One region of the Leifsonia sp. Y862 genome, then DNA from elsewhere that is predicted to be linked to it. Evidence: riboswitches for the same ligand, from Rfam matches in the RefSeq annotation. Region 1 holds a riboswitch; the other holds the start of a gene.
What was found. Region 1 has a riboswitch for glycine ahead of AC25Z0_RS16335 (L-serine ammonia-lyase). Riboswitches for the same ligand answer to the same signal wherever they lie in the genome.
Positions count from the first base shown of each region.

Region 2: it holds a riboswitch for glycine, as region 1 does, so the genes downstream of both, gcvT (glycine cleavage system aminomethyltransferase GcvT) here and AC25Z0_RS16335 (L-serine ammonia-lyase) in region 1, are expected to answer to the same signal.

Region 1 covers NZ_JBYHFR010000003.1:429,129-444,820, reverse strand. Annotated here, with positions in the region: gene AC25Z0_RS16385 (glycosyltransferase 87 family protein) at 1-1,295, shown strand, start outside; gene AC25Z0_RS16380 (class I SAM-dependent methyltransferase) at 1,273-2,448, opposite strand; gene AC25Z0_RS16375 (heat shock protein transcriptional repressor HspR) at 2,656-3,072, opposite strand; gene AC25Z0_RS16370 (DnaJ C-terminal domain-containing protein) at 3,074-4,072, opposite strand; gene AC25Z0_RS16365 (nucleotide exchange factor GrpE) at 4,065-4,658, opposite strand; gene dnaK (molecular chaperone DnaK) at 4,658-6,526, opposite strand; gene AC25Z0_RS16355 (hypothetical protein) at 6,754-7,323, shown strand; gene AC25Z0_RS16350 (InlB B-repeat-containing protein) at 7,483-9,300, shown strand; gene AC25Z0_RS16345 (aldo/keto reductase family oxidoreductase) at 9,361-10,233, opposite strand; gene AC25Z0_RS16340 (winged helix-turn-helix transcriptional regulator) at 10,362-10,778, shown strand; gene AC25Z0_RS16335 (L-serine ammonia-lyase) at 10,779-12,176, opposite strand; glycine riboswitch at 12,382-12,480, opposite strand; gene AC25Z0_RS16330 (MFS transporter) at 12,627-14,036, shown strand; gene AC25Z0_RS16325 (FadR/GntR family transcriptional regulator) at 14,318-15,001, shown strand; gene AC25Z0_RS16320 (SDR family oxidoreductase) at 15,066-15,692, opposite strand, start outside.
Region 2 covers NZ_JBYHFR010000001.1:365,467-381,158, reverse strand. Annotated here, with positions in the region: gene AC25Z0_RS01785 (ABC transporter permease) at 1-849, opposite strand, end outside; gene AC25Z0_RS01780 (ABC transporter permease) at 839-1,768, opposite strand; gene AC25Z0_RS01775 (peptide ABC transporter substrate-binding protein) at 1,973-3,589, opposite strand; gene AC25Z0_RS01770 (thiol-disulfide oxidoreductase DCC family protein) at 3,858-4,265, shown strand; gene AC25Z0_RS01765 (CPBP family intramembrane glutamic endopeptidase) at 4,241-5,095, shown strand; gene gcvP (aminomethyl-transferring glycine dehydrogenase) at 5,448-8,378, opposite strand; gene gcvH (glycine cleavage system protein GcvH) at 8,449-8,826, opposite strand; gene gcvT (glycine cleavage system aminomethyltransferase GcvT) at 8,872-10,023, opposite strand; glycine riboswitch at 10,089-10,196, opposite strand; glycine riboswitch at 10,197-10,294, opposite strand; gene AC25Z0_RS01745 (hypothetical protein) at 10,477-11,352, opposite strand; gene AC25Z0_RS01740 (response regulator) at 11,497-12,138, opposite strand; gene AC25Z0_RS01735 (sensor histidine kinase) at 12,135-13,541, opposite strand; gene AC25Z0_RS01730 (metallopeptidase family protein) at 13,626-13,976, opposite strand; gene AC25Z0_RS01725 (LysR family transcriptional regulator) at 14,081-14,428, shown strand; gene AC25Z0_RS01720 (ABC-F family ATP-binding cassette domain-containing protein) at 14,565-15,692, opposite strand, start outside.

The DNA of each region.
Region 1 (15,692 bases):
GAAGGATCAATGGTTCCCTCTCCGCGGAGCAGCGCACCTGGCTGCACACGCCGCGCGGTCTTGTCTTCGGATTCACCGCCGTTCATGTTGTCTTCCTGGTTGCCCTGCTGCCGGTCATCCTCACCGGGCACGAACTCGGCGACCTGGTGCTCTACCGAACCTGGGCCGAACAGGGCCTGAACCTTGGCGTCTGGCAAGGCATCAACACGGAGTGGGTGTATCCCATCGGGGCGCTGGTTCCCATCGTCTTTGCGGCACTCGGCGGGCCGTACCTGTACCAACTGCTCTGGTTTCTGCTCACGACGGCGCTGAATGCCGTCGCCGTCGCCGCGCTCACGAATTGGGGGCGCAGCGTCCGCGGCTACACGGCGGCCTGGTGGTGGCTGGGCTTCACCTTCGTGCTCAGCCCGGTCGGCCTGCTTCGACTGGAAGGCCTCACCGCCCCGCTCGTCATCCTGGCCCTGGTCCTCGTGGCCAGGCGCCCTGTCGTGGCCAGCGTGATTCTCACCATCGCCACCTGGATCAAGGTATGGCCGGCGGCCGTCATCCTCGCCGTCGTCGTCGCGTCGAAGCACCGCCTCACGGTCATTGCGACCGCGATCGCCGTCACCATCCCGATTGTCGGGTTTGTGTGGGCGGCAGGCGGCATCCGTTTCATTGCCGGCTTCGTCACGATGCAGTCCGGCCGTTCGCTGCAGCTGGAAGCGCCCATCGCCACGCCGTGGGTGTGGCTGGCCGCCTTCGGGCAGCGGGACACGTATATCTATCAGAACTACGCCATGGCGACGCGGGAGATCGCGGGGCCAGGAGCGAATGCCGTCGCGGCCGCCATGACGCCACTCATGTTCGTTGCGATCGCCGGGATCTTCGTGCTCATGGTGCTGGCCGCCAGGCGCACGGCCGCGCGGTCTGAGCTGCTGCTGCTCGGTGCCCTCGCGCTCTCGGGGGCCTTCGTCGTGTTCAACAAGGTCGGGTCGCCGCAGTACATGCTCTGGATTGCGCCGATCGTCGCCGTCGGCATCACCCAGAACTGGCGCCGCTGGCGCACCCCCGCCTACCTGATGTTGGCGATTGGCGTGCTGACCACGCTCATCTTCCCCGTCTTCTACCTGCCGTTGGTCGACGGCGACCCCTTCGCGGTGGTGCTGCTCACGGTGCGGAACGCGCTTCTAATCGCCGTCTTCGTCTGGTCGGGCGGGAAGATCTGGCGGCTGATCACGGCTTCCACACCCACATCCGCACCGGTGATGGCGCAGCAATCACCGCAGATGACTAGGCGCGCTTCGACACCGTGACGGTGAACTTCGTGTTGCGGCCCACCTGGTGCGTCGGCCCAACGATGCGCGTGAGCGGTGACCGATAGCCGAGATGGCTGTTCCACACGGTCCACAGTTCGCCCCCTGGCCGCAGCACCCTGGCCGCGTCCTCAAACAGCTTGAGCGCAATGCCGGCGTGCACCGATGAGCCAATGTGAAACGGCGGATTCAGCACAATCAGGTCAGCGGATGCGTCAGGCTGGCTACTCAGCGCGTCATCCTGCACGACCTCCACGCGCTCAGACACACCGTTCGCCGCAGCGGTCGCCTGTGCCGACAGCACGGCGGCTGCCGACTGGTCGCTGGCGATCACGTGAACGTCAGGACGTGCCCGCGCAATGGACACGGCCAGTACGCCGGTTCCGCAACCGAGATCGATGACGGATGCCGCATCAGACGTCATCCGGTCGATGAACTCGAGCAGGTAGCGCGTTCCAATGTCGATGGACGTGCCGGCGAAGGCGGCGCCGTGCGCGCAGACCGTGAGGTCGAGGTCGGCGTGGTACTCGCGGTGCGGCCACGCGGAGGGAGCAGCATCCGTCGTGGTGGTGGCGGCGGCGGCCTCGTCGTCGGCGGCGGTCGCGGGGCTCAGCGGGTCACTCGCGATGAGCACGCGGGACTTCTGCCTGGCCAGCGACGCCGTGACGCTGCCGAGATGCCGGGCAAGCACGGTGTTCATGGCCGGGGTCATATGCTTGAGGCGTCCGCCGGCGAAGACACGCACGTCTGGAGCGGCGAACCTGGCGATCGATTCGGCGATCTCGTCGAGCGCCCCCAGACTGCGCGGTAGCTGGAGCAGCACGACGCGGGCGCCTCTGAGCAGGGCGGCGTCCAGAGGGAGTGAGCGGTAGGCATCCGTCAGCGTGGCTGCAGCGGCGTTGGCCGCGAGGGCACGTTCGCCGGAGAGACCGTCCTGGTGCACCCGGATGCCGGTGGCACCGTGCAGCGCTGCGGCACCGAGGGTGAGCGCGCCGTAGTGGTCTTCGAGCACCACGACCTCGCCGCTGGCGGCATCCGCCAGCGCGGCGGCGGCCTCATCGAGGATCAGCCGGTCGCTGGCGTCGAACGCAAAGAGGTTGTCTGCTTCGACGTCTGGCCATCGGCGGAGCTGCTCGAACGAGAATTCTGTCACTTACGCAACGGTACCCGAGCCGGGCGCCGTTGCTGATGCCCCGAGCGTGCCTCGACACCCGAAGCACCCGCTGCGCGGGTCCAACGCAGCTTTGCGGGTGTTGTAACTACAGCGCGGCTGCGTTCGACCCGCGTGGCTCGATTTCGAGAGGCGGCCTCGTTCCTCGGGCGCTCCTCAATCAACGAAAGAGGAGCGAGTTCGCAGATGCTACCTGTGGTCGAGCGGGCGCCAGATCGCCACGGCGTTCGACCGCCGCGTGCGCGTGCCGGCCCGCATCGAGATGACGTCGCCCGCTGAGCCCGCCGCGAACACGCGCCGACCAGGGCGGTTGAGCAGTTCGTCGGCCAATGCCGATTCGAGCTCACCCACCCTGGCCCGCAGACCGTTCACTTCGTCTTCCAGGTTGAGAATCCGCCGGATGCCTTCCAGACTCACGCCCTCGCCACTCAACTGGGCGATCTCGCGCAGTTTCGCGACATCGCGCATGGAGTATCGGCGCGACTTACCGAGCGTGCGGCCTGGGCTCACCAGCCCGATCCGGTCGTACTGGCGCAGGGTCTGCGGATGCATCCCGGCCAGTTCGGCCGCCGTCGAAATCACGAATACCGGCGAATTCTCGTCCACGTCAGCCTCTGGCCCTCGCCAGGAGATCCTCTCGAGGATTCTCCTTCGGCAGAGCCTCGACGAAGGCAGCGAGTTTCTCCTCTGCCTCCTTCGACAGGTGTGATGGCACGGCAACCTGAACCACCGCGAGGAGATCTCCGGTGCCCTTTGCAGAACTGACACCGCGGCCCTTGACCCGCAGCACCCGACCGCTCGGCGTGCCGGGAGCAACCCGCAACTTCACGGGGTCCCCGCCGAGGGTGGGCACTTCGATGGTTGCGCCGAGTGCAGCCTCAGCGAACGTCACGGGAACGGCCACCCGAAGGTTCAGCCCGTCACGTTCGAACACGGGATGCTTGCGCACATTGACGGTCAAGATGAGGTCTCCGTTCTCGCCGCCATCCGGACTCGGCTGGCCCTTGCCACGCAGCTTGATCTTCTGACCGTCGGCAACGCCAGCCGGAATCTTCACCTTGAGCGGGTGACCATCCTGCGTCTGCAGGGTGATGGTGTCACCCTTGGTCGCCGTGATGAAATCAACCGTTGCGGATGCCACAACGTCGCGTCCGCGACTCGGCCCGCCATAGCCACGGAATCCGCCGCTGGCGTTTCCGTAGCCGGGGTTGCCGCCGCCGAACATGCCACCGAGGATGTCGTCAAAACCACCCTGCTGGAACGAATAGCTCTGTCGCCCGCCGGTGCCGCCGCCGAACATTCCGCCGAAGACATCGTCGAAACCGCCCTGCTGGCCGCCACCGCCACCAGGGGCAGTGAAGCGTGCTCCACTGCCCATGGCGCGAACCGCGTCGTATTCCTTGCGCTGTTCTGGATCGGAGAGCACGGAGTGCGCCTCGCTGATCTCCTTGAACTTCGCTTCGGCTGTCGCATCTCCCGAATTGGAGTCCGGGTGATACTTACGCGCGAGCTTGCGGTAGACCTTCTTCAACTCGGCCGGGGTGACGTCTTTCGAGACCCCAAGAACCTTGTAGAAGTCTTTGTCGAACCAGTCCTGGCTAGCCATCGCTCGGCACCTGGACCACGACCTTGGCCGCGCGAAGCAGAGTGGAACCGAGGCGGTAACCCGTCTCAGCGACATCCGCTACGGTCTCAGTGCTTACGTCAGCGCCTGGCAGCTGGAAGATCGCCTCGTGGATGGTGGGGTCGAATGGCTCCCCCACTTCACCGAACGAGGTGAGTCCGAGCTTCTCGACGCTGCTGCGCAACTTCGCGGCGATGGTGGCGAATGCCGAATCGCCCTCGAGGTCACCGTGCTTCTCAGCGCGGTGCAGGTCATCGAGTACCGGCAGCAGTACCTTCACGACGTCGCCTACAATGCGCTCCCGCTCAACCTCACGGTTAGCTTCGGTGCGCTTGCGGTAGTTGGCGTACTCAGCCGTGATGCGCTTGAGGTCGGCAAGGTGCTCGTTCGAGGGATCTGCAGCCTCGATGTTCGCCGCGTCCAGGATGTCCTGAACCGTCAACTCGTCTTCTTCGATCCCGTCGGCCGTCGCCTCGGGGGCGCCAGACTCTGGCGCCCCTTCGGCCAACGACTCATCCACGGGCTCGTTCACGGGCTCGTGCTCGTGCTCATGGCTGTTGTCAGTCATTACTTCTTCGCTTCGTCTTCGTCTTCAACAACTTCGGCGTCAACCACGTCCTCGTCGGAGGAAGCGGATGTCGGCTGCTCGCCTGCATCGCCGGCGGGAGCCGAAGCGCCCTCAGCCTGGCTGGCAGCGTAGATCGCTTCGCCGAGCTTGCCCTGGCTCTCGTTCAGCTTGTCGAACGCGGTCTTGACTGCGTCATCGTCGTCACCGGCGAGCGCCGACTTGAGCGAGTCGACATCAGCCTGGACCTCAGACTTGACGTCTGCGGGCAGCTTGTCGTCGTTGTCCTTGATGAGCTTGTCGATCGAGTACGCGAGCTGCTCGGCGCCGTTCCGAACTTCAGCGGCCTCACGGCGACGCTTGTCTTCTGCAGCGTTCTCTTCACCCTCGCGAACCATGCGCTCGATGTCTTCCTTCGCCAGCGCGGTGCCGCCGGTGATGGTCATCGACTGCTCCTTGCCGGTGCCCTTGTCCTTGGCGGACACGTGCACGATGCCGTTGGCGTCGAGGTCGAAGGTGACCTCGATCTGCGGGATGCCGCGCGGAGCCGGTGCGATACCGGTCAGCTCGAAGGTGCCGAGGTTCTTGTTGTCACGCGTGAATTCGCGCTCACCCTGGAACACCTGGATCGCCACGGACGGCTGGTTGTCATCCGCTGTGGTGAACGTCTCGCTGCGCTTGGTCGGGATGGCCGTGTTGCGCTCGATGAGCTTGGTCATGATGCCGCCCTTGGTCTCGATACCGAGAGACAGCGGGGTGACGTCGATGAGCAGAACGTCCTTGCGCTCGCCCTTCAGCACGCCGGCCTGGAGTGCGGCGCCGACGGCGACGACCTCGTCAGGGTTGACGCCCTTGTTGGGGTCCTGTCCACCGGTCTCCTGCTTCACGAGCTCTGAGACGGCGGGCATACGGGTCGATCCACCAACGAGAACGACGTGTGAGATGTCGCCGACCTTGATGCCGGCTTCACGGATGACGTCCTGGAACGGCTTCTTGGTGCGGTCGAGCAGGTCCTGGGTCATCTGCTCGAACTGTGCGCGCGTGAGCGTCTCGTCGAGGTTGGCGGGGCCGTTCTCGGTGAGCGACAGGTACGGCAGCTGGATGCTGGTCGACATGCTGCTGGAGAGTTCCTTCTTGGCCTGCTCCGCGGCTTCCTTCAAACGCTGCTTGGCGATCTTGTCGTTCGAGACGTCAACGCCGGTGGTTTCCTTGAACTTCTTGATCAGGTAGTCAACGATGCGCTGGTCCCAGTCGTCTCCACCGAGGCGGTTGTCACCGGAGGTGGCGCGAACCTGGATGGTCGAGAAGTCGTCGTCCTTGCCCACTTCGAGGAGGGAGACGTCGAACGTTCCACCACCGAGGTCGAAGACCAGGATGAGCTCGTCTTCCTTGCCCTTGTCGAGGCCGTATGCGAGGGCTGCAGCGGTCGGCTCGTTGATGATGCGCAGAACGTTGAGGCCCGCGATCTCACCGGCTTCCTTGGTGGCCTGGCGCTCAGCGTCGTTGAAGTAAGCGGGAACGGTGATGACGGCATCCGTCACCTTGTCGCCGAGGTACTGCTCAGCGTCGCGCTTCAGCTTGGCGAGGATACGTGCCGAGATCTCCTGCGGGGTGTACTTCTTGTCGTCGATGGCGACGGTCCAGTCGGTGCCCATGTGGCGCTTCACGGAGGAGATGGTGCGGTCGACGTTGGTGACGTTCTGACGCTTGGCGGTCTCGCCAACGAGCACCTCGCCGTCCTTGGTGAATGCGACGACAGACGGGGTGGTGCGAAGGCCTTCGGCGTTCGCGATGACGGTGGGTTCTCCACCCTCAAGAACGGCAACCACCGAGTTGGTGGTTCCGAGGTCGATACCTACTGCACGTGACATATGTGCGTCTCCTTCATTGCTTTCGGTTGTGGTGCTGTATTTCAAACTTGTGCGGCGCTTCAAGACTTGAGCGCTGCTGGCTCAAGTATTCCATCGCGGAGATTTTGTTGTCAAGACGGCCAACTGAAAGTTGAGTGTGAATGGCTCAACTTTGAGCGAATGCCGGTCAGAGGTGTTTTCTGCCGGTTCCTGGTACGGGGGCCAGCGATCGTCCCTATGCTGTGCACATGCAGCGATCTCGAGGCATTCTGACCACGCTCCTTCTCGTTACCGCCACCGCGCTCACGCTCAGCGCGTGCGGTGCGACGCCCGACGTCCCTCCAACGTCGAGTGCCACGGCTCCGTCGCCAGCCCCTGCCAATACCCCTGTGTTCTTGGGCCCTGGCACACCCGTGCCCACCGGGGCTGCGGCGCCCACCTGCGACACCGCGCTCGAGCCGGCCGCGTACGACGATTTCGCGGCATCCGGCCTGACGCCGAAGGAGTTCACGCAGTGGTGGAGCACCGACCTGCAGTTCATCCTCGACGACGGCGGCATGGTCTGCCTCTGGGGCAACATGGGAGACGTGATGGTCGTCTTCGGGCAGCTCGCCATGTCTGACGCCGAGTGGGACACCTTCAGGGCGTCGCTCCTCGACACCGGATATGTCAGCGACGACGCGTCATTCTCTGGCTACTTCAATGAGCCGGACACCGATCCGAACTACGTCGACGGTGGCTTCGTGCATCACGACGGCCAGCTGTACTACGCCAGCTTCCCCGACATGCTCGAGTGGGTGCCCGGGCTCCCGTCCTGACTCTGCTTCGGCGGCTTTCCGCGCCGGGTTTCCGCGCCGCGTTCCTTCGCCTCGTTTCTGCGCCTCGTTCTCCCCATAATTGGGGCCAGCTCTAGCCCGCGCCGCGCTGCGCAGCGCCGCTAGCCTGTGCCTACATACCTACATAAGGGGACTTCAACGATGTTTGCCGCAGCACGCGCCACGCCTGCCCGTTTCCAGCACACACCAGTCGGACGGACAGCGGCAACTCTTACCGTCACCGCAGCACTGCTCGCGTTCGGTTTCACCGCTGCCCCTGCGCAGGCTGCATCGGCTGCCACCACGGTCACCGATGCCGCTGGCCTGATCGCGGCATTCGCCGCGGGTGGAACGGTGACCCTCGGCGATGACATTGACGTTCCGTCAACGGGCCCCGCCCTGAAAGTGGTCGCCGGACACCCGGTGACGCTCGACCTGAACGGGCAGGAGCTGTCGGCAGCCGGCGCGCTTTACCTGGCCGGGGTCGGGGTGCCCGCGGGTACAGAGTTGGTCATCGGCGACAGCGGAACCGGCGGTTCGCTCGACGCCACCGGCGGCGAGTTCGCCGCCGGGATTGGTGGCGATGCCGGAGTAGCCGGCGGAACCATCACCATCAACGGGGGAACCGTCACCACCCGCGGAACATCTGACTCCTCTGGCCTCACCGGCGGCGCCGGAATCGGCGGCGGCTTCCTCGGAGCCGGCGGAACGACCACGATCAGCGGGGGAACTGTCACGGCGCAGGGCGGTGACTCGGCGGCCGGAATCGGCGGCGGCTACGGCGGTAGCGGCGGAACGACCACGATCAGCGGAGGCACCATCACCGCATCGGGCGGAGATCTGGGCGCGGGAATCGGCGGTGGCAACGGCGGACCCACCGGCGGAACCACCACCATCACCGGCGGCACCATCACAGCGCAGGCAGGCACGTACGGCTCCGGAATCGGCGGCGGCTGGGCCGGCACGGGCGGAACCACCGCCATCACCGGCGGCGTGGTGACGGCCAACGGCGGCATGGAAGGCACAGCCATCGGTGGCGGACACCTTGCCGACGGCGGCGCATTGACCATCGGAAGCGGCGCGCAGGTCACGGTCTCCGCGTCATCCGCTCCCGGCTCGTTCCTGATCGGCGGCGGCGACAGCACAGCTGCATTCGGTTCGCTCTCGAACAACGGAACCCTGACAATCACGCCCGGCAGCACCCTGAGCATTCCGGCAGGCACCACCGTGCAAAACTCCGGCACCATCGTGAACAATGGCGCGATCGGCGGGGCAGGGACGATCACCAATACCGGTGCGATCGTCAACACCGGCTCCATCGGCTTGACGGGCAACATCGACTCCAACAGCTTTGAGCTCACCTTCGACACCACGGGCGGCTCCGGCGCTACGCCAGCGGCCGTCCCTCCGCTGCGCGTATATGCCAGCACGCTTGCCGCGGCCCAGCTCACCCTTCCGACGCTGGCCGCGCCCCTGCACTACGGGTTCAGCTGGTCAACGGATGCCGCGCGCACCACCGCCATGACGCCGACGACGGTCCTGACCCGCGACCTCACCCTGTATGCCACGTGGACCCTCGACCGCCATGTGATCAGCTTCGACGCGCAGGGCGGCAGCGCCGTCGCATCCGTCACCACCGACTACGGCACGACGATCGCCGCGCCTGGCGCGCCGACTCGCACAGGGTTCACCCTCAACGGTTGGTACACGGCCGCGACCGGCGGCACGAAGTGGAACTTCGCGGGCACCGTGACCGGCGACGTTGTCCTCTACGCCCAGTGGACCGCCGTCGCAGTAGTCACGCCGCCCACGAGCACCCCAACGCCGACCGTCACACCCAGGGTCACGCCGGCGTCAGTCGACCCGAAACTGGCATCCACCGGTTTCGACGGCGGTGCGGCAGGGCTCGGAGCGCTCATTCTCCTCATCGCAGGGCTCGCCGGAGTCCTCGTGCGCCGGCGCCGCGCCAGCGCGGTCTAAGCGCCACATTTGGGCCTCGTCATCACACGAAGGCGAGGCCCCGGACGTCCGTCCGATCGGCTAGCGGCCGATTGTGTCCAACTCGGCGACGTCGTCTGCCGAGAGCGTAATCCCTGCGCCAGCGATGTTCTCGCGCAGGTGCGTGACCGACGATGTTCCGGGAATCAGCAGGATGTTTGGTGACCGCTGCAGCAGCCACGCCAGGGCGACCGACATCGGCGTCGTGCCCAATCGCGACGCCACGGCTGAGAGCGCTTCGGACTGCAGTGGGCTGAAGCCACCGAGCGGGAAGAAGGGCACGTAGGCAACGCCCTCGCCCGCGAGCATGTCGATCAGCTCGTCATCATGGCGGTGGGCGAGGTTGTACATGTTCTGCACGCACACGATCGGCCCGATCGCCATGGCCTCTGCCACCTGCTCAGCCGTCGCGTTGCTCACGCCGAGATGCCGGATCAGGCCCTCCTCCTGCAGCTCGACGAGCGCTTCGAACGACTCGGCGATCGAACCAGCCTCTGGCCCCTCAGCGTTGCCGAGCCGGAGGTTGACGAGGTCGAGCGTTTCGAGGCCGAGTGCTTCGAGGTTCTCATGCACAGCACGGCGCAGGTCTTCGGGTCGACGGGCCGCAGGCCAGCCGCCCTGCTCGTCGCGGTTCGCACCGACCTTGGTCACAATGTGAAGGGATTCGGGGTACGGGTGCAGCGCTTCGCGGATGAGCTGGTTGGTAATGCGCGGCCCGTAGGCGTCGCTCGTGTCGATGTGTGTGATTCCGAGTTCTACGGCCTCACGGAGCACGGCGAGTGCTCCATCGATGTCAGCGGGCGGGCCCATGACCCAGGGGCCGGCGAGCTGCATAGCGCCGTATCCGAAACGCGAGACCGTCAGGTCGCCGAGAGACCAGGTGCCGCCGGGAAGTGTGGTTGAAAGCGTGGTCAAGTTTTTGCCTTTCCGTGGAATGGGGCTGGTGCCGAATGGCTCCTTGCCCCAGTATGAGGAAGTAACTTCCCGTCGGGAAGTAGGCACTTTCAGGTGCGTTAGTTACCCGCGGGTGGAAGGAACCATCGATGGCAACCATGACCGCCGCCGCACAAAAGGCGCAGAACAAGACGAACTACGACGCCTTCCTGGCCGTCTGCCCGAGCCAGAAGCTGCTGGACCGGATCTCCGACAAATGGGTCACGCTGATACTCACCGCGCTCGGAAGCGGCCCCGACTGCATCGGCGAGGCCGGGCCGATGCGCTATTCGGAGTTGTCCCGCACGCTGGCCGGAGTCAGCCCGAAGATGCTCACCCAGACGCTCCGGTCGCTGGAGCGCGACGGATTAGTCAGCCGCACCGCGACACCGACGGTTCCCGTCACGGTCACCTACGAACTGACAGATCTTGGACTGTCGTTGCACCAGATGATCCGCGGACTCAAATCGTGGGCGGAGACGCACATGGATGAGGTGCTTTCCAACCGCGAGTCCTACGCCAGCTAGCTAGCACTCCACCACGTTGACGGCGAGGCCGCCGAGCGCGGTCTCCTTGTACTTCGAGCTCATGTCCTTGCCGGTCTCCCGCATGGTCACGATCACCTCGTCGAGTGACACCCGGTGCGTTCCGTCTCCCCAGAGCGCCATCTTCGCGGCGTTGATGGCCTTCCCGGCCGCGATCGCGTTGCGCTCGATGCACGGGATCTGCACGAGGCCTCCGATGGGATCGCAGGTGAGGCCCAAGTTGTGCTCCATCGCAATCTCGGCCGCGTTCTCCACCTGCTCTGGCGTGCCGCCGAGCACCTCGGCCAGGCCGGCGGCGGCCATCGACGACGCAGACCCCACCTCGCCCTGGCAGCCGACTTCCGCCCCTGAGATCGACGCCTGCTCCTTATAAAGGACTCCGACGGCACCGGCGGCGAGCAGGAAGCGCACGACGGCGGCGTCCTTCACCTCCTGGCTGGCGGTATCCATGCCGGGCGCATAGTGCGTGGCATAGAACATGACCGCGGGAATGATGCCGGCTGCTCCGTTGGTGGGCGCGGTGACCACCCTGCCGCCCGTTGCGTTCTCCTCATTCACGGCGAGCGCCACGAGGTTCACCCATTCCTGCCAGAACTTCGGGTCGCGGTTCGGGTCTTCGACGAGCAGACGCTGGTACCAGGCCGGCGCGCGGCGGCGCACATTCAGCCCGCCTGGCAGCGTTCCGGTGCGCGCGATGCTGGAGTTCTTACACTCCTCCATCACGTCGCGGATGTGCAGCAGCCCGGCCGTCACCTCGGGCTCAGTGCGGCTGGCGAGTTCGTTCTGCAGCATGACACCGCTGAAGTTCAGCTCCTGCTCCCGGCAGTGCGCGAGCAGCTCGGCCGCGGTCCGGAAGGGCAGCGGGAGGTCCTGCTTCGACGCAGCCAGTTGCTCGGCCTTGGTCTGCTCCTCCCCCTCGCGCACGATGAACCCGCCACCGACGGAGAAGAAGGTGGCCGCGTGCACAACAGCGCCAGCGGCATCCGTCACCTCAAATTTCATGCCGTTCGTATGGCGAGCCAGCACGGTGAGCGGATGCAGCACCATGTCGCTTTCGGCATACGGCAGTGAGCGGATGCCGGCGAGCACGAGCGCGCCGTCGGCCGCGATCCTGACCAGGCTGGCTTCGACCTCTTCCGGCAGGATCAGCTCTGGATGGCGACCTTCGAGGCCGAGCATCACGGCCGTCATGGTGCCGTGCCCACGGCCGGTTGCGGCCAGGGAACCGTACAGGTCAACGCGAAGTCCTACTGCCCTCTCGGCGAGACCGCGCTCGGCCAACTCGGCGGCGAACACGGCGGCTGCCCGCATCGGCCCGACGGTGTGCGAACTCGAGGGTCCGATTCCGACGGAGAAGAGGTCGAAAACTCCTACAGCCATGAGCTGCTCGAGACGAAGAGGGAGCGGAAGCGGGATGGGGTCACGAGGAACTCCGATGGTCAGGCCGCGCAGGGCGCGGGCAATCGTTGAGTCCTCCCCGCTCTGTATCGGACCTGAGAGTTTCCGCGCCGACCCTGGCTGGGCTGACGCTTGCACCGTCGGTGGGTCAGGCAGATGGTGGAAGCCTGGCCACTTTTCAGAGGTGCCTACCGCAGCGGTACAGGGGCCTGAGAGATTCCTGGGGAGGATTTGCTCCTACGGCGCCTGCCGAAAACTGCCGGCAGAACTCTCCCGCAGCGGATGACTGGCGTGTGAAATTGTGGGTTGTCAAAACCATACCTGAGTTCCCTCCACTGCGGCCGGTGAGGCCGGTAAGGCCGGGGCCACGGGAGGGGTCCCCGTTCGGGTCACCTTCCCCAATTGTTCACCGCTCGCCAGTAGCCTGAACTCATGAACGAGCACTCCAAGCCGGAGCCCACGAATTCGCCCCGCAACTTTCCGCCGTCGCACCTGACCAGGCCAGACGGAGCCGCCGCGACGATCGGCGTGGATAACGCCCAGGTCGAGTCGGTCGCCGCCCAGAAAGCGCGCAAGGGCAGAGTGCTCTCCTGGAGCTTGTGGGACTGGGGCGGAGCGGCCTTCAACGCGGTCGTCACCACGTTCGTCTTCACGGTCTACCTCACCGGCGAATCCTTCGGCGGAGAGGCGTTCGTCTCCAGCCAGCTCGGCTGGACGCTCGCGGCCGCTGGCCTGATCGTTGCGCTCCTCGCGCCCATCACCGGGCAGCGTTCCGATGTTTCCGGGCGTCGCAAGTTCTGGCTGGCCATCAACACGTACGTCGTCGTTGCCGTCACCGCGCTGATGTTCTTCGTCGAGCCCTCCCCCTCCTACCTGTGGCTGGGGCTGCTGCTGCTCGCCGTCGGTACCGTCTTCTTCGAGTTCGCGTCGGTCAACTACAACGCCATGCTCGTGAACGTCTCCACCCCGCGCTCCATCGGCAAGGTGAGCGGATTCGGTTGGTCGATGGGCTACTTCGGCGGCATCGTGCTGCTGCTGATCGTGTACTTCGGCTTCATCAACCCTGAGGTCGGCCTGTTCGGCGTCACCAACGAGAACGGCATGGCGGTACGCGTCTCGATGCTCATCGCGGCCGTCTGGTTCGGGTTGTTCGCCCTCCCAGTGCTGCTCGCCGTGCCGGAATACCACGCGCCGGCCAAGGTTGCCCGTGACAAGGTGGGATTCTTCGCCTCGTATGCTCGGCTGGGCCGCGACATTGCAGCGCTCTGGAAGACCAGTCGGCAGACGGTCTTCTTCCTCATTGCCAGCGCGGTGTTCCGTGACGGATTGGTAGGCGTCTTCTCCTTCGGGGGAATCCTGGCCGCTGGCACCTTCGGGTTCACAGCCGGTGAGGTCATCATCTTCGCCATCGCCGCGAACGTGGTCGCCGGTGTCGCCACCGTGTCGATCGGGTTGCTCGACGACAAGATCGGGCCGAAGCCCGTCATCGTCGCGTCGCTGATCGGCTTGATCGTCTGCGGATCTGCCGTGTTCCTCCTGCACGACGGAGGCCAGATTGTCTTCTGGACCTTCGGTCTTGCACTCTGCCTCTTCGTCGGACCCGCGCAGTCCGCCAGCCGCTCGTTCCTGGCCCGTGTCATCCCTTCCGGCCGGGAGGGCGAGGTCTTCGGCCTCTACGCCACAACGGGCAAGGCTGCCACCTTCCTGGCGCCGACGGCGTTCGCCCTGTTCGTCACGTTCGGCGGCGCGCAGTACTGGGGCATCCTCGGCATCGTCCTGGTGATCGCCGTGGGCCTCGCCCTCTTGATCCCGGTCAAGTCGAAGCAGGAGCAGATCCGCTAGCCGCAACCCACGGCATCCGCTTGGCGTAGCTCGATTTCGGGACAGTCTCCGCCGGTCGAGGAGGCCGCCAGGCCGTCTCGAGACCCCTTGGTGGGCCGTCGGCGCACCCACGCAGTCGCAGCGCGGGTCGAACGCAGCTGTGCGGGTGTTGCAGCTGCCGCATAGCTGCGTTCGATGCGCGTAGCTCGATTTCGAGACACTCGCTGGCGCTCGCTCCTCAATCAGCGGGGAGGGCGCGGCTCCTCAATCAGCGGGGTCGCCCGCAAAGGTAGGATCTTTGCATGGCGGTCACCGACGAAGCGATCCTGAAGATCAAAGACATGATTCTCTCCGGCGAACTCTCGCCAGGCGACCGGCTGCCCCCGGAGAAAGAACTCAGCGAGGGGCTCGGGCTGAGCCGCAGCTCATTGCGTGAAGCGGTGAAGGCGCTCGAGGTGATTCGGGTGCTCGACGTGCGACGCGGCGACGGCACCTACGTCACCAGCCTCGAACCTCGCCTGCTGCTTGAGGCCATGTCATTCGTGGTCGACCTGCATGACGACTCGTCCATCCTGGAGCTGTTTGCCGTTCGCCGCATTCTGGAACCGGCTGCCGTCGCACTCGCGGCCACACACATAACAGCGGATGTCGTGCGCGACCTCCGCACCCAGATTGAGTCGGTCAACGAGAAGACGAGCGTCGAGGGCCTCGTGGCACACGACCTGGAGTTCCACGGCGCCATCGTGGCGACGTCGGGCAACTCGTACCTGTCGAGTCTCATCGATTCGCTGTCGAGCAACACCGTGCGCGCGCGCATCTGGCGCGGCCTCACCCAGGAGCACTCCGTCGAACGCACCCTCGACGAGCACAAGGCCATAGTCGACGCTCTCGAACGCGGGGATGCCGGGCTGGCCCAGGCGCTCACGACCGTGCACATCTCCGGCGTCGAGCAGTGGCTGCGTGACGCGGCCACAGCATCGTCATAGCGAGCAGCTTTCGAACGCGCAGAATCGCCGAGGTCAGGTCGACCTCGGCGCTTCTGCGGATCCGCTACCAGGCCACGGGGCCGTAGTCGTCGGTGAAGGTTCCGGTGGGTCCGTCTGCCGCGATCGTCGCCATGCGCACCGCTGATGCCGCGCCCTCCGCAGGAGTGCGGACGCCGTGGAAATTGTTCAGGTCGGTTGCAACGAAGCCAGGGCAGACCGCGTTCACGAGGATATGGTCTCCGACGAGGTCGCGGGCGTACATCATGGTGACGGCGGTCAGCGCAGTCTTCGAGGCGACGTATCCAAGGCCGATCGGGTCTGTATTGGCGAAGTCGGAGATCGATGCGAGCGAGCCCGCGCTGCTTGAGACGTTCACGATGCGAGGTGCGGACGAACGGCGGAGCAACGGCAGGAAAGCACTCGTGACGGTGATGACGCCGAAAACGTTCGTCTCGAACACATAGCGGACGTGATCGACGTCAGCGGATCGTGGCAATTGACCAGCGAAGTCGGCGCCGGGCATGTGGCTGACACCAGCGTTGTTGATCAGCGCGTCGAGGCGGCCGAACTGAGCCTGGACCTCGGCAGCTGCGGCTGCCGCCGAAGTCGGATCTGTGACGTCGAGAGCTACCGCGGTGACGTTGCCGCCGCCAGCGCGCAGCTCGGCAGCTGTTGCTTCGCCCCGTTCGAG
Region 2 (15,692 bases), on a different contig from region 1:
CTGGCTGATGTCGTTACCCCACGACATGACGTCGCCACCGAGGCCAACACCGAGGAACGACAGGGTCGCCTCTGCCACGATCGCGGCGGCCAGCGAGATGGTCGTGATCACGATCACGGGAGCGATCGAGTTCGGCAGCACGTGCTTCAGGAGAATCTTGAACCGGGAGAGTCCGAGAGCGGTCGACGCCATGACGTAATCGGCATTCTTGACCCTCAGGATCTCGGCCCGCAACACTCGCGCTGTAGACGGCCACGCGAAGATACCGATGGCCAATGAAATCGACCACACGCTCCGGTACTGGGACAGCACCGACATGATGACGACGGCAGCGAGGATGTAGGGAATCGAGAAGAAGATGTCACCGATGCGTGAGAGCGTCGCGTCGACCCATCCACCGTAGAAACCGGCGAATGCTCCGAACACAATGCCAAGCACCGTGGTGAGAACGATCACGATGATGCCGACGGCCACGGAGGTGGACGTACCGTGGATGATCCGCGAGTAGACGTCACAGCCCTGCTTGTTGAAGCCGAGCGGGTGTCCGGCAGTCGGTGCCCCGTTGCTGTTGCTCAGGAAGCAGTTGTTGTTCGGCAGGGTCTGCGTGAACAGGCCAGGAAGTAGCGCAACCAGCACCACAAGCACAATCAAGGCTGCGGAGATCCAGAACATCGGACGGCCCCTGAGGTCGCGCCAGGCGTCGATCCAGAGGTTGCTGGGCTTCTCAGCGACCTTGACGGCGTCGATGCTGACGAGAGGAGTTTCCTCCAGCGGAGCAACGAAGTGGGTAGGCGAAGGAACGTAGATCGGCTTGTCGTCGATCGTTCCTTCCGTGAAGTTACTTGACATAGCGAATCCTTGGGTCGAGCAGACCATAGAGCAGGTCAACGACGAGGTTGACGACGAGGTAGATCAGGACCATGACGGTGACGAAGGAAACCACGGTCGGTCCTTCACCGCGGATGATCGCCTGATACAGCGTGTTTCCGACACCGGGCACGTTGAAGATGCCCTCTGTGACGGTGGCACCCACGAGCAGCACACCGAAGTCGGTGGCGAGGTACGTCACAACCGGGATCAGCGAGTTACGCAGGATGTGCACAGGGATGATCCGCTTGCGGCTGAGGCCCTTGCTGTACGCGGTACGCACGAAGTCCGCACCAGAGGTCTCGATGACAGACGCGCGGGTCAATCGAACGATCTGCGCGAAGCTGATGCTTGCAAGCACGAGGGCCGGCATGATCAGGTCCTGGATCGGCGCACCGCTGCCCACCGTGGTTCTGGCCCACCCGAGCCACACACCAAAGACGTACTGCGCAACGAAGGCAATGACGAAGATCGGGAGCGAGATCAGCACGAGGCTGACGGCGAGCGAGCTGCCATCGAAGAACTTGCCCTTGCGGATACCGGAGATGAGGCCGACCAGGATGCCGAAGACTGTCTCGAAGAACAGTGCGAGAACGGCAAGACGGATCGTGACGGGGAACGTGCGGGCGAGAATCTCGGTGACCGGCTCTCCGGAGAAGGAGATACCGAAGTCGCCGCGGAAGATTCCACCGATGTAGATGAAGTACTGCACGATGAACGGCTGGTCCAGGTGATACTGCGCGCGAAGCTGCTCGACAACTGCCGGGTTGGGCGTCTTGTCGCCGAACATCGCGAGGATCGGGTCACCCGGCATGGCAAAGACCATGAAGTAGATGAGGAAGGTCGTGCCAAAGAACACGGGTATTGCCTGCAGGACGCGGCGGAAAATGTATCCGGTCATGAGGCGGCTATGCCTGCGGAGTGGGGTAAGTGGGCATGCGAGAAATGAAACCTAACTGTTATCGGGTAACCAACACCCATACAGGTTACCTGCGCTAATGCAATGTTTTTTACATGAGCCCAGGCAGGCACTGAGGGGCGCCCCCTGACCGACGAACGGGGATGATGACTGTTGTCACCACCCCCGGTCGCAAATGAGCTGAAATTAGCCCTTGGTGATTTCGTTGTAGAGCGGAACGGAGTTCCAGCCGAACGTGACGTTGTCGACGTCTTCGCCGAAGCCGCCGGTTACGTTGGCGTACCACAGCGGGATCGCTGGGAGTTCCTTCAGGAGGATCTCCTGTGCTGCCTGGAAGTCCTTGTTCGCAGACTCGACGTCAGTTGCCGTCGAACCTGATGCAAGGAGGTCGTCGAAGTCAGCGTTCGAGTAGTCACCGTCGTTCGAGCCAGCGTCGGTCGCGTATAGCGGGCCGAGGAAGTTGAACAGACCCGGGTAGTCGGCCTGCCATCCAGTGCGGAAGGCGGTCTCGATGGTGCGGTTGGTGATGAGGGTACGTGCCTCAGCAAACGTCGGGTACGGAGCACCCGATGCGTCGATACCGAGAACGTTCTTCACGCTGTTGGTGACTGCGTCAACCCAGCCCTGGTGTCCACCATCTGCGTTGTACGCAATCTGGAAGGTACCGGTCCACGGGGAGATCTTGTCGGCCTTGGCCCACAGTTCCTTGGCCTTCTTCTCGTTGAACGCCAGAACATCGGCGCCCTTCAGGGAGTCTGACCAGCCGTCGATGACCGGTGACGTGAAGTCGGAGGCCGGCGTGCGGGTTCCTTCGAAGATCACGTCGGTGATCTCTTCACGGTTGATGGCCATGGAGATGGCCTGACGGCGCAGCTCGCCTTCTTCGCCACTGAAGTGTGCGAGGCGTGCCGGGATCGTGAACGACTGGAACACAGCAGCAGGCTGGTTCACTGCACGCTCGCCGAGGTCGCCCTCGAACGTTGCGTACTGGGCGTCGGGGATAGCGTCGAGAACGTCGAGGTTGCCACCGAGGAGGTCGGAGTATGCGGCATCCGTGCTGGCGTAGAAGACGATGTCGATTCCGCCGTTGGCTGCCTTGCGGCCGCCTTCGTACTCGTCGTTGACGACGAGGCTGATGCGCTCGTTGTGCTTCCAAGCGTCATCGGTGGCCAGCTTGTACGGGCCGTTGCCGACCGGTGACTCACCGAATGCAGCCATGTCATCGAATGCCGAAGCGGGCAGCGGCAGGAACGCCGAGTAGCCGAGACGCAGCGGGAAGTCAGCCAGTGCCGACGTGAGCTTCACGGTGAACGTGGTGTCGTCAACGACGTTCAGACCGGTGAGGGGGCTGTCCTCGTCGTAGCTGAAGCCTTCGATGTTCTCGAAGAAGTAGCTGGAGAGCTGCGCGTTGCTGAGCAGCGCGCCGTACTGCCATGCGTTGACAAAGCTCGCGGCGTCGACGGCTTCACCGTTGGTGAACGTCAGGTCGGGCTTGATCTTGACGGTGAAGTTGATGTTGTCTTCGGTCGTAATCGACTCTGCGACGTCGTTGTGGGCTGCGCCCTTTCCGTCGTAGTAGACCAGGCCAGCGAAGACGAGGTCGATGATCTTTCCGCCGCCAACTTCGTTGGTGTTGGTCGGGATCAACGGGTTCTGCGGCTCAGAGCCGTTCGCCGAGATGATTGACGTTGCGTTGCCTGTGGCACCCGATGAGGACGAGTCCCCATTGGCGCAGCCGGAGAGCGTGAGCGCTCCTACCGCAGCCAAAGCAATGGCTGTGATGCCAAGCTTCTTGATTTTCAATTTTCCTCCAGTGCAAAGGGTTGCGAGGCAGCACAGTACGAACCTGGCCGACGCGCTAGTTATCAATGAGACTAAAACTGCACGCCTGCATGCACCAAATTGAGCGAGGAAACGTTACATAGAAGTAACGCAAACGAGGCATTTTCGGCTTTTACACAAGAAAATTGCGCTCATTTGCGCGAAAGCGACGGTTTGGAGCGTCCTCGGTCAAAAATGTGATACGCAAGCCATCCCTGTGCACGTCCCCATCGCCTGTCATGATTGAGCCATGTCAGCCTTCACTCTGTCCTCTCGGCCTGCCCCGATTGGCGCCGTGCTCATCTTCGATGGCGATTGCGGATTCTGTACCACGGCCGTTGAGTGGATGAAACGATCGCTGCCCGTCATGCCGGAAGCGGTTCCGTTTCAGTGGGCTGATCTGGACTCTTATGGCCTCAGTCTTACCGACGCACAAGCGCGGGTGTGGCTGGTGAGTGCCAACAGGCAGTACTCAGGGGCCGGTGCCGTCGCGGCGATACTGCGGCAGCAACCGATTGGGGTCCTCCGTTTTCTGGGCTGGCTGGCGATCGCCCCGCTCTGGGCAAATCTGGCCGATGTGGCGTATGCACTCGTGGCAAAATATCGCTATCGCCTCCCCGGCGGCACTCCAGCATGTCGCATGCCGAGCGCATCGTGAGCGAGCCGGCGGCCGCCGCCGGAGGCACGGCAGGTACGGCGGGCACGGCAAGCACTCCCCCGCTGCCCCGTGTTGCTCGCATCCGGCTGTGGTGGGAAATCGCCATTGTGCTCGGACTGTCGCTCGGGGCATCCGCTGTCTATTCGATCGTGTCGATCATCGCCATGCTCACGAAGAAGGTTCCGCTTTCCAATCAGTCTGCGACGCTCAATGCCTCGCAGTCGACGAGGGAATGGCTCGACTTCACGTATCAATTCCTGGGGATCTTCTTCGCCCTGTTCCCCGTCGCCCTGGTGCTGTACCTGCTGTGGCGCCCTGCGCAGAGTTCGTTCACCCGGCTGGGGTTCGACTTCACCCGCTCTGGCCGGGATCTGGCATCCGGCGTCGGCCTGCTGCTCGTGATTGGAATCCCTGGCCTCGGGCTCTATCTGGCCGGGCGGGCACTCGGGTTCACCGTGGCCGTTGTGCCCTCTCCCCTTGATACGTTCTGGTGGACGATTCCGGTTCTGATCTTCTCTGCGCTGCGTTCTGCACTGAGCGAGGAAATCATCGTGGTTGGCTACCTCTTCACCCGGTTGGCCGAGCTTGGCTGGTCACGGTGGAGCATCATCATCAGTTCGGCGTTGCTGCGCGGGAGCTATCACCTGTACCAGGGCATCGGACCGTTCTTCGGCAACGTGGCCATGGGAGTGGTGTTCGGTTGGTGCTACGCCCGCTGGGGCAGAGTGATGCCGCTGGTGATCGCGCACTGGATCCTGGACATCGTCTCGTTCGTGGGCTACCCGCTGGCATTGGCGTGGTGGCCGGACCTCCTGGCGCCAGCTAGCTAGCATTCGCCGAGTAGCGCCTTCCGTTGGTCGAGGAGGCCGTTCACGGCCGTTTCGAGACCCACGCGGGCCAGCTGCGTCGAGCTGCGCGGTCCAGGCGCAGCTGCGCGGTCCAGGCGCAGCTGCGCGGTAACTGCAGTGTGCGCATTGCTGCGTTCGATGAGCGCGACGCGTTGTGGGCTGGGCCTTGGGTCCGATTCGTAGATCGGCTCGCCGGATTTCGAGACGCGGCCGACTTCGTCGGGCGCTCCTCAATCACCGGGAAACGCGAAAGCGCACAATGTGTCGTTCAGCGAAGAGCTGAAGCGACCAATTGTGCGCTTTCGCGGCAGGGCTGCGTGGTGCGGGTGCGAGGTTACTCGAACGCCTCCGGCGGCGGGCAGGCGCACACCAGGTTGCGGTCACCGTATGCCTGGTCGATGCGACGCACCGGCGGCCAGTACTTGTTGCGGATCAGCGCACGCACCGGGTAGACGGCGGTCTCGCGGTCGTAGGCGTGTGCCCACTCCCCCTCGATCACTGACCGCGCGGTGTGCGGAGCGTTCCGCAACGGGTTGTCGTCGGCGGGCCAGGTGCCGGCGGCGACGGCATCCGCTTCACCCTTGATGGCGATCATCGCGTCGATGAAACGGTCGATCTCGCCGAGGTCTTCGCTCTCTGTGGGCTCGACCATCAGGGTACCGGCGACCGGGAAGCTCATGGTCGGCGAGTGGAAACCGTAGTCGATGAGGCGCTTGGCCACATCGTCAACGGTGACGCCGGTTGCCTCGGTGAGCGGGCGCAGATCGAGGATGCACTCGTGAGCGACGAGCCCGTTGTCGCCCGCGTAGAGCACGGGGAAGTGTGCGGACAAACGCGTTGCCACGTAGTTGGCAGCCAGCACAGCGGATGCCGTCGCCTGCTTGAGTCCGTCGGCTCCCATCATGCGCACGTAGGCCCACGAGATCGGCAGGATGCTCGGGCTGCCGTATGGCGCGGCCGACACCGGACCACCCGCGTGTTCGACGGTGCTCGCGGTCTGGTCTGCGCCCAGCAGGTAGTGCTCGCTCGACTGCGCGAGCGGGTGGCCGGGCAGGAAGGGAGCGAGGTGCGCCTTCGCTGCGACCGGGCCGACGCCTGGGCCGCCACCGCCGTGCGGGATGCAGAACGTCTTGTGCAGGTTGAGGTGCGACACGTCGCCGCCGAAGTCGCCGAAGCGGGCGAATCCGAGCAGCGCGTTGAGGTTTGCGCCGTCAACGTAGACCTGGCCACCGGCATCGTGCACGGCCTGCGTAATGGCAGGCACCTCGTGCTCGTACACGCCGTGGGTCGAGGGGTAGGTGATCATGAGCGCTGCGAGGTTCTCTGCGTGCTCTGCGATCTTGGCCTTGAGGTCGTCGAGGTCGACGTTGCCGAGGTCATCGCAGGCGACAACGACGACGCGCATGCCGGCGAGCACAGCTGAGGCCGCGTTCGTGCCGTGCGCGCTCGACGGGATCAGGCACACCGTGCGGTGCGTGTTGCCCTGCGACAGGTGGTAGCCGCGGATGGCGAGGAGCCCGGCGAGTTCGCCCTGGCTGCCGGCGTTCGGCTGCAGCGAGACGGATGCGTAGCCCGTGACATCCGTCAGCCAGGTTTCGAGCTGGCTGACCAGTTCGAGGTAGCCGGCCACGTCGTCCTTGGGCGCGAACGGGTGGATGCCGCCGAACTCAGGCCAGGTGACGGCTTCCATCTCGGTGGCAGCGTTCAGCTTCATGGTGCAGGAGCCCAGCGGGATCATGCCGCGGTCGAGTGCGTAGTCGTAGTCGGCGAGGCGCTTGAGGTAGCGCATCATGCTGGTCTCTGAGCGGTGCGTGTTGAACACGGCGTGCGTGAGGTACTCGCTGGTGCGCGCCAGGCTCGTGGGAATGCTGGTCGCTGCGCTCGTGGCTGCCGCGCCCTCGAGGGCGTCGAAGTCAACGGCGCCGAAGGCGTTGCGCCCGCCGAATGCGCCGATGACGCGGGTGAGGTCTGAGCGCGTCGTCGTCTCGTCCACCGAGATGCCGACGGTGTCGCCGTCGACGAGGTAGAGGTTGACGCCGTCGACCGCTGCGCGGGAGACGATCTCTGCCGCGCGACCGGGAACAGACACGCGAACCGTGTCGAAGTAGGTGTCACTCTCGACGCTCACACCGGATGCGCTGAGTGCGGCCACGAGTTCGCTCGCGCTCTCGTGCACCTGGGTTGCGATCGCCTTCAGGCCAGCCGGCCCGTGGTAGACCGCGTACATGCCGGCCATCACGGCGAGCAGCACCTGGGCTGTACAGATGTTCGAGGTGGCCTTGTCGCGGCGGATGTGCTGCTCGCGCACCTGCAGGGACAGTCGGTATGCCGGGTGGCCTGCGGCGTCGACGCTCACGCCGACGAGGCGGCCTGGCAGCTGACGCTCCAGTCCCTTGCGCACGGCCATGTAGCCGGCGTGCGGGCCACCGAAGCCCATGGGAACGCCGAAGCGCTGGCTGGTGCCGACCGCGACATCCGCTCCGAGGTCGCCAGGTGAGGCGATGAGGGTGAGCGCGAGCAGGTCGGCCGCGACGACAGCGAGGCCGCCCTGTGCCTGGGTCGCCGCGATGAGTGCCTGCGGGTTCCAGACACGACCGGATGCGCCCGGGTACTGCACGAAGATGCCGAAGTGGTCGCCGAGAGCGGCTTCGACTGACTCACCCAGCGCGGCGAGATCGAGCTCGACGAGCTCGATGCCGACGGCCGCTGCGCGGTTGACGAGCAGCGCCTTGGTCTGCGGCAGTGCGTCTGCGTCGACGATGAACCGCGGCGACGTGAGCTTGGACGCTCGACGGGCCAGCATCATGCCCTCAACGACGGCGGTGCCCTCGTCGAGCATCGAGGCGTTGGCGGTGGCGAGGCCAGTGAGGTCGGTGACCATGGTCTGGAAGTTGATCAGTGCCTCGAGGCGGCCCTGCGAGATCTCGGGCTGGTACGGCGTGTATGCCGTGTACCAGCTCGGGTTCTCGAGCACGTTGCGCTTGATCACAGCTGGCGTGATCGTGTCGTAGTAGCCGAGTCCGATCATGCTGCGCTTCACCGTGTTGCGGTTTGCCAGCTCCCGCAGCTCGGTGATGGCCTCACGCTCAGTCGCGGCGGGCGGCAGCGTGCTGTCGCCGTCGACGCGGAACTGGTCAACGTGGATCGACGCCGGAATAGCTGCTTCGACCAGCGCATCGACAGAGTCATAGCCGAGTGAGGCGAGCATGTGTGATTGGGCTGCGGCATCCGTACCGATGTGACGCCCTGCAAAAGCCTGAGACATGTGTGTACTAAACCTGCGCGTTCCTGGTGTGTAGAACTGGTTTGGGGAGGGGTGCTGGTGGCTGAGTGCGCTACTCGCCGACGATGGCGGAGTACTCGTCGAAGCTCAGCAGCGTGGGCAGCTCGGTGAAGCTGACCTTGATGAGCCAGCCTTCGCCGAACGGGTCGCTGTTGACGAGCTCAGGGCTGGCCACGACCGCGTCGTTGATCTCGACGACGGTGCCGTTGACCGGTGCGAAGAGTTCGCCGACCGACTTCGTCGATTCGATCTCGCCGACGACCGTGCCGTTGGCGACGCTGGATCCGACGGCGGGCAGCTCGACGAAGACGACGTCTCCGAGCTTGTCAGCGGCGTACGCGGTGATTCCAACGGTCGCGGTCTTCGCCTCTGCATCAATGCGGAGCCACTCGTGCTCTGCGGTGTACTGGAGTGCTGTCGTGTCAGTCATGGTGTCCTCTGAGGTAGTGGGGTGTGCTGGCGGGGAGTGAGCGAGTTACTTCTGGCGCTTGTAGAACGGGAGCTTTGTGACGGATGCCGGGATGCGCGTTCCGCGCACGTCGACGAACAGCTCGGTGCCGACGTCGGCCAGGTCAGGGCTGACGTAGGCCATCATGACCGGGTGTCCGAGGGTCGGTGAGAGGGCGCCGCTGGTGACGATGCCCACCGGCTCAGCGGATGCCGCTGCGTCTGCCGCTGCGAACACCGGGTAGTCGGCGCGGCCGGCGCGCTTGCCCTCTGAGACCAGGCCGACCAGCACGCGGGCGTCCGCTGCCGGACCGGCTTCGCTGGCGGCACGCCCGACGAAGTCGTTCTCCTTGGCCAGGGCGACGACGCGGCCGAGTCCTGCCTGGGCGGGGAAGGTGTCCAGGCCGAGTTCGTGGCCGTACAGCGGCATTCCGGCTTCCAGGCGCAGGGTGTCGCGGCTGGCAAGTCCTGCTGGGACCAGGTTGTGATCTGCGCCGGCGACGACGATGGCGTCCCAGAGGGCGCGGGCGGCATCCGCTTGGATGTAGAGCTCAAAGCCGTCTTCGCCGGTGTAGCCGGTGCGGGCGACCAGGAGTGGGAGGCCGGCGAAGGTGGCATCCGTTGACCAGTAGTACTTGAGTTCGTCGAGCGGGATGCCGAGATCGGCGATGCCTGCCGTTGCCTCGAGGATGGCGCGGGCGGCGGGACCCTGCACGGCGATGAGGGCGATGTCGTCGCTCTGGTCGGTGACGGTCACGTCGAAGCCGTCTGCACGGGCGCTGAGCGCTTCAGCGGCGGGGAAACGGTTACCGGCGTTGGCGACGACGAGGAAGGTGGTGTCGCCGAGGCGGTAGACGACGAGGTCGTCGATGATGCCGCCGGCCTCGTTCAGGAGCAGGCTGTACTTCGCCTGGCCGTACACGGTGGCCGAGATCTTTCCGGCGAGCGCGTAGTCGAGGAAGGCTGGGGCGTCGGGGCCGTCGACCAGGATCTCTGCCATGTGCGACAGGTCGAACAGGCCGGCATTGCTGCGCACGGCGTGGTGCTCTGCGAGGTCGCTGGTGTAGCGCACCGGCATCTGCCAGCCGGCGAAGTCAGTGAAGCTGGCGCCGGCGGCGACGTGAGCGTCGTGCAGGGGCGAGAGCCGCTCGTCGGTCTGGTTTTCTGATGCAGAGGTCATGAGTTCTCCGGTCGTCACCAGCCGCGAGGATGGCGAGAGTCGCGGGTTCGATTGAACCCGGTGGGAACTCCCCCTCTGTCGTCAGGCCTGAGAGCTTCGCCACACCCATTGCTGGGGCGTGACTTTCACCGTGGGCGAGTCGCGTTGGTGCCGCAACTACTTTTCAGAGTGGCCAATTCGATGCGGTACGCGTACCTGAGAGATTGTCGGGGAGGATTGCTCCTTCGGTGTTCGCTCGTCTTGCGACGTCGAATTCTCCCGCATCGACCATGATGGCCAGTTGTTCAGTTATGGGTGCAACCGGTTCTCTGAGTGCGCGAAAACCCTGTGCGATCACAGCCTAGCGGCTCGGCAGCCCGCGACCCGAAACTCGTCGTGTATGCAGACCTGTCACCCAGAATCGCCGACCTGTGTGACAGGTCGGCGATTCTCGCTGTGGCCGGATACTGCGGGTCAGCGTCCGATCGGCGTGGGGTCGACCGGGTTCGGTGGCACCTCGACCGAACCACGGATCTGATTCTGCGCCTGGCACTGGCTGGTGCAGTTCGTTGCACCCTGTGAGAGCTCGATCGCGTCCTCACCGAGCACGCCGCCCAGCCGACCACCGGGCTGCACGACCCACTTGGTGACGGTGCCGGTCTGCAACGTTTTCGTCGCCACCTGCGGGCTGTCCTTGCCGAGCAGCATCTGATGGGCGTTCGCCGGGTCTTGCGCCGTGGTCACTGCGTCGACGCCAGAGCCGAAGTTGATCTTCCCTGTAAAGCTGTTCACGAAGTAGAACAGGCCGGCGCCGAGGGTGTGGGTGAACTCGACCGGTCCGGCGAATTCGGTCTCCATCTGGAAGATGCCGCCCTGCGCACCGTCCTTCGCCTGGATCTTGAACTTGCCCTGCGAGGTGGTGAACTTCACCGTGAGCGTGTCGTCCTTGATCTCGAGCTCGGCGATCCTCGCGCCGGAGAGCTGTGCGGGAGTCAACGTCGGCACCTTCGACGCGAAGATCACGGTGGGCGCGGTGACCATGCGCTGCGCGTCAGGGGCACCGGTGAGCGTGTAGTTGTAGACGCCCAACGTCGACGGATTGATATCAAAGCCCACGTGGCGGCCGCGCACAGCAATCGTGCCGCTGGCCACGAGGTCTTTGAGGTCGACCGACTTCCCCACGGCGGGGTTGTATGACTGGCCGTTGACAGTCACGCCGAAGTCACCGCCCGTTGAGGTTTTACCTGAGGCGGATGCCGGAGCGGCGATGGCGAGCGAGCCAGTGATCGCGACGGCGGCGATGAGAATGCTCGCCCGTCCGATGCTGATTAGTGAACGCGTGCGGGACATAACGAGGTCCTCCTGGGTGGGCTGCGCGGGGACGAGCTGAGGTGAGCAGCTCTGGACGGGCACCCGGTGAGTGCCCACCTCCACTCTCAGCGACGCCTGGATCGCCGGCAATCAGACCATGGGACTAGTACCATCGCACGCTGGCTAGGCGGTGTCTCCCGCCGAGCGCTTATCGGGCAGGTTGTCCCTCGCCCACATCGCCGCGCTCGTGCGGTCACCTACCCCGATGCGGCGGAACAGGTGACCGACGTGCACCTTGACCGTGCGCTCTGCGATTCCGAGCTCCACGCCGATCTGCTTGTTCGACAGCCCGCGGGTGATCAGCCGGAGCACTTGCTCTTCCCGTGTGCTCACGATCTCTCGTTGGGTCTGCGCCGGAGCGGGCAGCAACGCCAGGGCCGCTCGCGGGTCGAACGGAGCCTCCCCCCGAGCAGCTGAGCGGATGGCGGCCAACAGCATGGCGGGCTCTCCGTCTTTCAGCTGGTAACCGATGGCGCCGGCACGCAGGGCGTCTTCGACGTGATCACGGTCCTGGAAGCTGGTGAGAATCACGACCCGCGTTCCCGGCCGTGCAGCGAGGAGTCTGCGGGTTGCCTCGACTCCGTCCATGAGCGGCATTGAGAGATCCATCAGCACCACGTCTGGATGGTGTTCAACGGCCAGCTCCACCGCCTGCGCGCCGCCAGAGGCCTCCGCGACCACGCTCAAGTCCGTGGTCGCGCCGATGAGAACGCCGAGCCCCGCCCGAACCAGCGGGTGGTCGTCGACAATCAGCACTGACGTCATGTCGATGCCACCGTCAGTCGCCACGTCGTGCCGTGACCCGGTGCGGTGCGGAGCTCCAGCCGGCCACCGGCATCCGCTACCGCGTCGGCGAGCACTCGCAATCCAAAATGACCGTCCTCTGGGCGTGCGAGCTTCGCCGCGGCGTCGAAACCCGTGCCATCATCCTCGATGACCAGCGCAACGCCGTCGCCGCCTGAGCGGGTGAGGCGCAGGAAGACCCGCGTTGCCGCGGAGTGCTTCGCGGCGTTGCGGAGGCACTCCTGTGCGACCCGGAAGATGAGTCGCTCGTGCTCGGTACCCAGCGGCTTTCCGCTGTCGAGGTAATCATCGAGGTCGACAACCACAACGATGCCCCTGGCACGGATGCTCGCGGCGAGATCATCGAGAGCCGCCGGAAGGCCATCGGCGGCGAGGCTCGGCGGGTAAATGTCCACGAGTAGCGACCGGAGGCCGCCGATACTACCGCGCACGGTGGACTCCGCGAGGTGCAGGTCGGACGACAGCGCGGAGTCGCCCAGCTGTGACGCTCGCAGGGCCGAGCCGGCGATCGAATATGAGGTGGCGGCAAGTTCCTGAACGACACCGTCGTGCAGAGCGCCGGCGATGCGACGGCATTCGTCCCCTGATGCGTCGAGTGCGTGCTGAAGGAGTGCCTCGCGGTGCGCCTGTGAGGCGCGGAGAACCCTCAGCAGCCGCACCAGCACAGGAATCAGTAGTGCGAGAAGCAGCAGGATGCTCGCGGTCACGACCGCGAAGTTCCGCCAGAGATCCCAGCCACGCGCGGTGACCGTGTCGTACCGAAAGTAGACCTCGAACAGCAGGGCTTCACCTGATGGCGTCTCGACCGCGCGGTAGACCTCAAGCAACTTGCCGGAGTCGGCCTCGTAGCGGTTCTCTGGGGCCTGCACGTCGGAGACCTCCGCATCCGTTCTGCTGGATTCAAGTGCCTCACGGTCTTCATCCCCGAGTGTGAAGGTTGATCCGATGAGCCGAGGCTCGTCGGAGTACAGCACGCGACCTGTCGCATCCCACAGCTTGACCCGCACGACCGACTCGCTGAGATCGGAGTCACTGAAAACAGAGTTCCTGATAGCGGTGTCGAGTGCGGCAATGGCCGCTGGATCACCGGTGAGCAGTCCGTCGGTCAGGACCGGCTGGACTATTCCATCTGCCAGCACAGTGGTTGTGCGTGAGGCTTCGCGGACGGCTTCGTCCTCTGCGAGGCGGCTCGCAGCGAACACCGCCGCAACAGCGACAGCGATGATCACGAGGGCGGAGATGATGCCCACCTCGACGAAGACCCGCCACGGAGGCCCTGGCCGGGCGCCGTGGGCCGTGCGCGCCTCGGTCAACACCACCCAATCGGGCCTGGCGCCCACTTCCGTCACACCGACATCGTTCACATCGCTCCCCTCGCGATTGGAGAGCCTAGCGCTGCGGACCGCCGTGAACTCCGCGAAACCCCATCTCACTCCTCACTGCGGCGGCTATGCCCAGCCGAGCTCGTGCAGCCGTGCGTCGTCGAGGCCGTAGTAGTGACCGATCTCGTGCACGAGGGTGATCCGCACGCGGGCACGCAGTTCGTCGAGAGTGTTGCAGTGCTCCTGCATGTTGTTCTTGTACAGGGTGATGCGGTCTGGCAGCTCGCCGAACCCGTACATGCCCCGTGTCGTCAGCGGATGCCCGACGTACAGTCCGAACAGGCGCGGCCGCTCCCCCGGCGGTTGATTGGCCACCACGATCCCCACGTTCTGGAGATCGCCCACCATGTCATCAGGCAGCGAGTCGAAGACATCACCAACCAGGTTCTCGAAGTCTTCATCCGATATCTCGACCATGGGGTCATCCTGCCACTGTGTTCTGTGGGGTGCAGCGGACGCGGTGCGGACGCGTAACCTAGAAGCGGGCCGCGAACTGCGCGGTTCGAACGAAAGGCTCCCTCGTGAACATCACCCTGCTGCGGCAATTCGTCGCCGTCGCCGAGGAGCTGCACTTTCCAAGAGCCGCAGACAGACTGAACATTCCGCTTGCCTCGCTGTACTCATCGATTGAGAAGCTCGAGACCGAGGTCGGGCATCCGCTCTTCACGCGTACGGCCGAGGGCACGAAGCTGACGAAGGTCGGCTCGCTCTTCCTCGCGGAGGCAAAGCAAGAGATCGCTTCGGCGCCGGAGCCGGTCAAGCCGCCGAAGGTCCCGGCAGGTGGCAAGGCCAAGGCGTCAAAGGGCAAGGGCCGCACCCCGGCGGTCAAGGGCCAGCCCAAGCCGTTCAAGAAGCGTCAGGGCCGCTAACCTCCCCTCCAAGCGCTCCCCTCCAAGCGGAGATTTTGCAACTCGCCGACTGAAAACGCCACGTTCACACGGCGTTTCGCAATTACTCCGCTTGAACGCACGGCGAATGGCAGCGGATGACGGCGGGTCAGGGCGCCTACAGCTCGGTGACCTGACCGGCCTCCACCCGCCAGTGCCGGTCTGTGTGCACGTTTTCGAGCATCCGTCTGTCGTGCGTCACGAGCAGCAGGGTGCCCTCGTAGGATTCGAGCGCCTGCTCCAGCTGTTCGATGGCGGCCAGGTCGAGGTGGTTGGTGGGCTCGTCGAGTACGAGCAGGTTGATGCCGCGGGCCTGCAACAGCGCGAGGCCGGCGCGGGTTCGCTCGCCCGGTGAGAGCTCATCGACCGGACGGTTGACGTGGTCGGCCTTCAGCCCGAACTTGGCCAGCAGCGTGCGCACCTCTCCGCTGGCCAGGTCTGGCACGAGTTCCTCAAAGCTCAGCGCGAGCGGACGCTCACCGGCGAGCAACGACCTGGCCTGGTCGATCTCACCGATGCGCACGCTGGTGCCGAGGCTCGCCGTGCCGCTGTCTGGCGCCTGCCGGTCGAGCAGGGCGCGCAGCAGCGTGGACTTTCCGGCGCCGTTCGGCCCTGTGATGCCGATGCGCTCTCCAGCGTTCACCTGCAGCGAGACGGGTCCGAGGGTGAAGTCGCCCTGCCGGAACTCCGCGTTGCTGAGCGTCGACACCACCGTGCTCGATCGCGGAGCTGCGCCGATGGTGAACTCGAGCTGCCATTCCTTGCGCGGCTCCTCCACCTCGTCGAGCCTGGCGATGCGGCTTTCCATCTGGCGCACCTTCTGCGCCTGCTTCTCGCTTGATTCAGCGGATGCCTTGCGCCTGATCTTGTCGTTGTCCGGCGCCTTCTTCATAGCGTTTCGCACACCCTGGCTCGACCATTCGCGCTGAGTGCGTGCACGACCGACCAGGTCTGCCTTCTTGTCGGCGAACTCGTCATACTTCTCACGCTTGTGGCGCCTGGCCGTCTCGCGCTCCTCGAGGTAGGCGTCGTAACCGCCGCCGAAGACCCGGTTGGCGCCCTGGGCGAGGTCGAGTTCGAGCACGCGGGTGACGCAGCGCGCCAGGAATTCGCGGTCGTGGCTGACCAGCACCACTCCGCCGCGAAGTCCCTGCACGAACGACTCCAGCCTGTCGAGGCCATCGAGGTCGAGGTCGTTGGTCGGCTCGTCGAGCAGCACGATGTCGAAGCGGGACAGCAGCAGCGC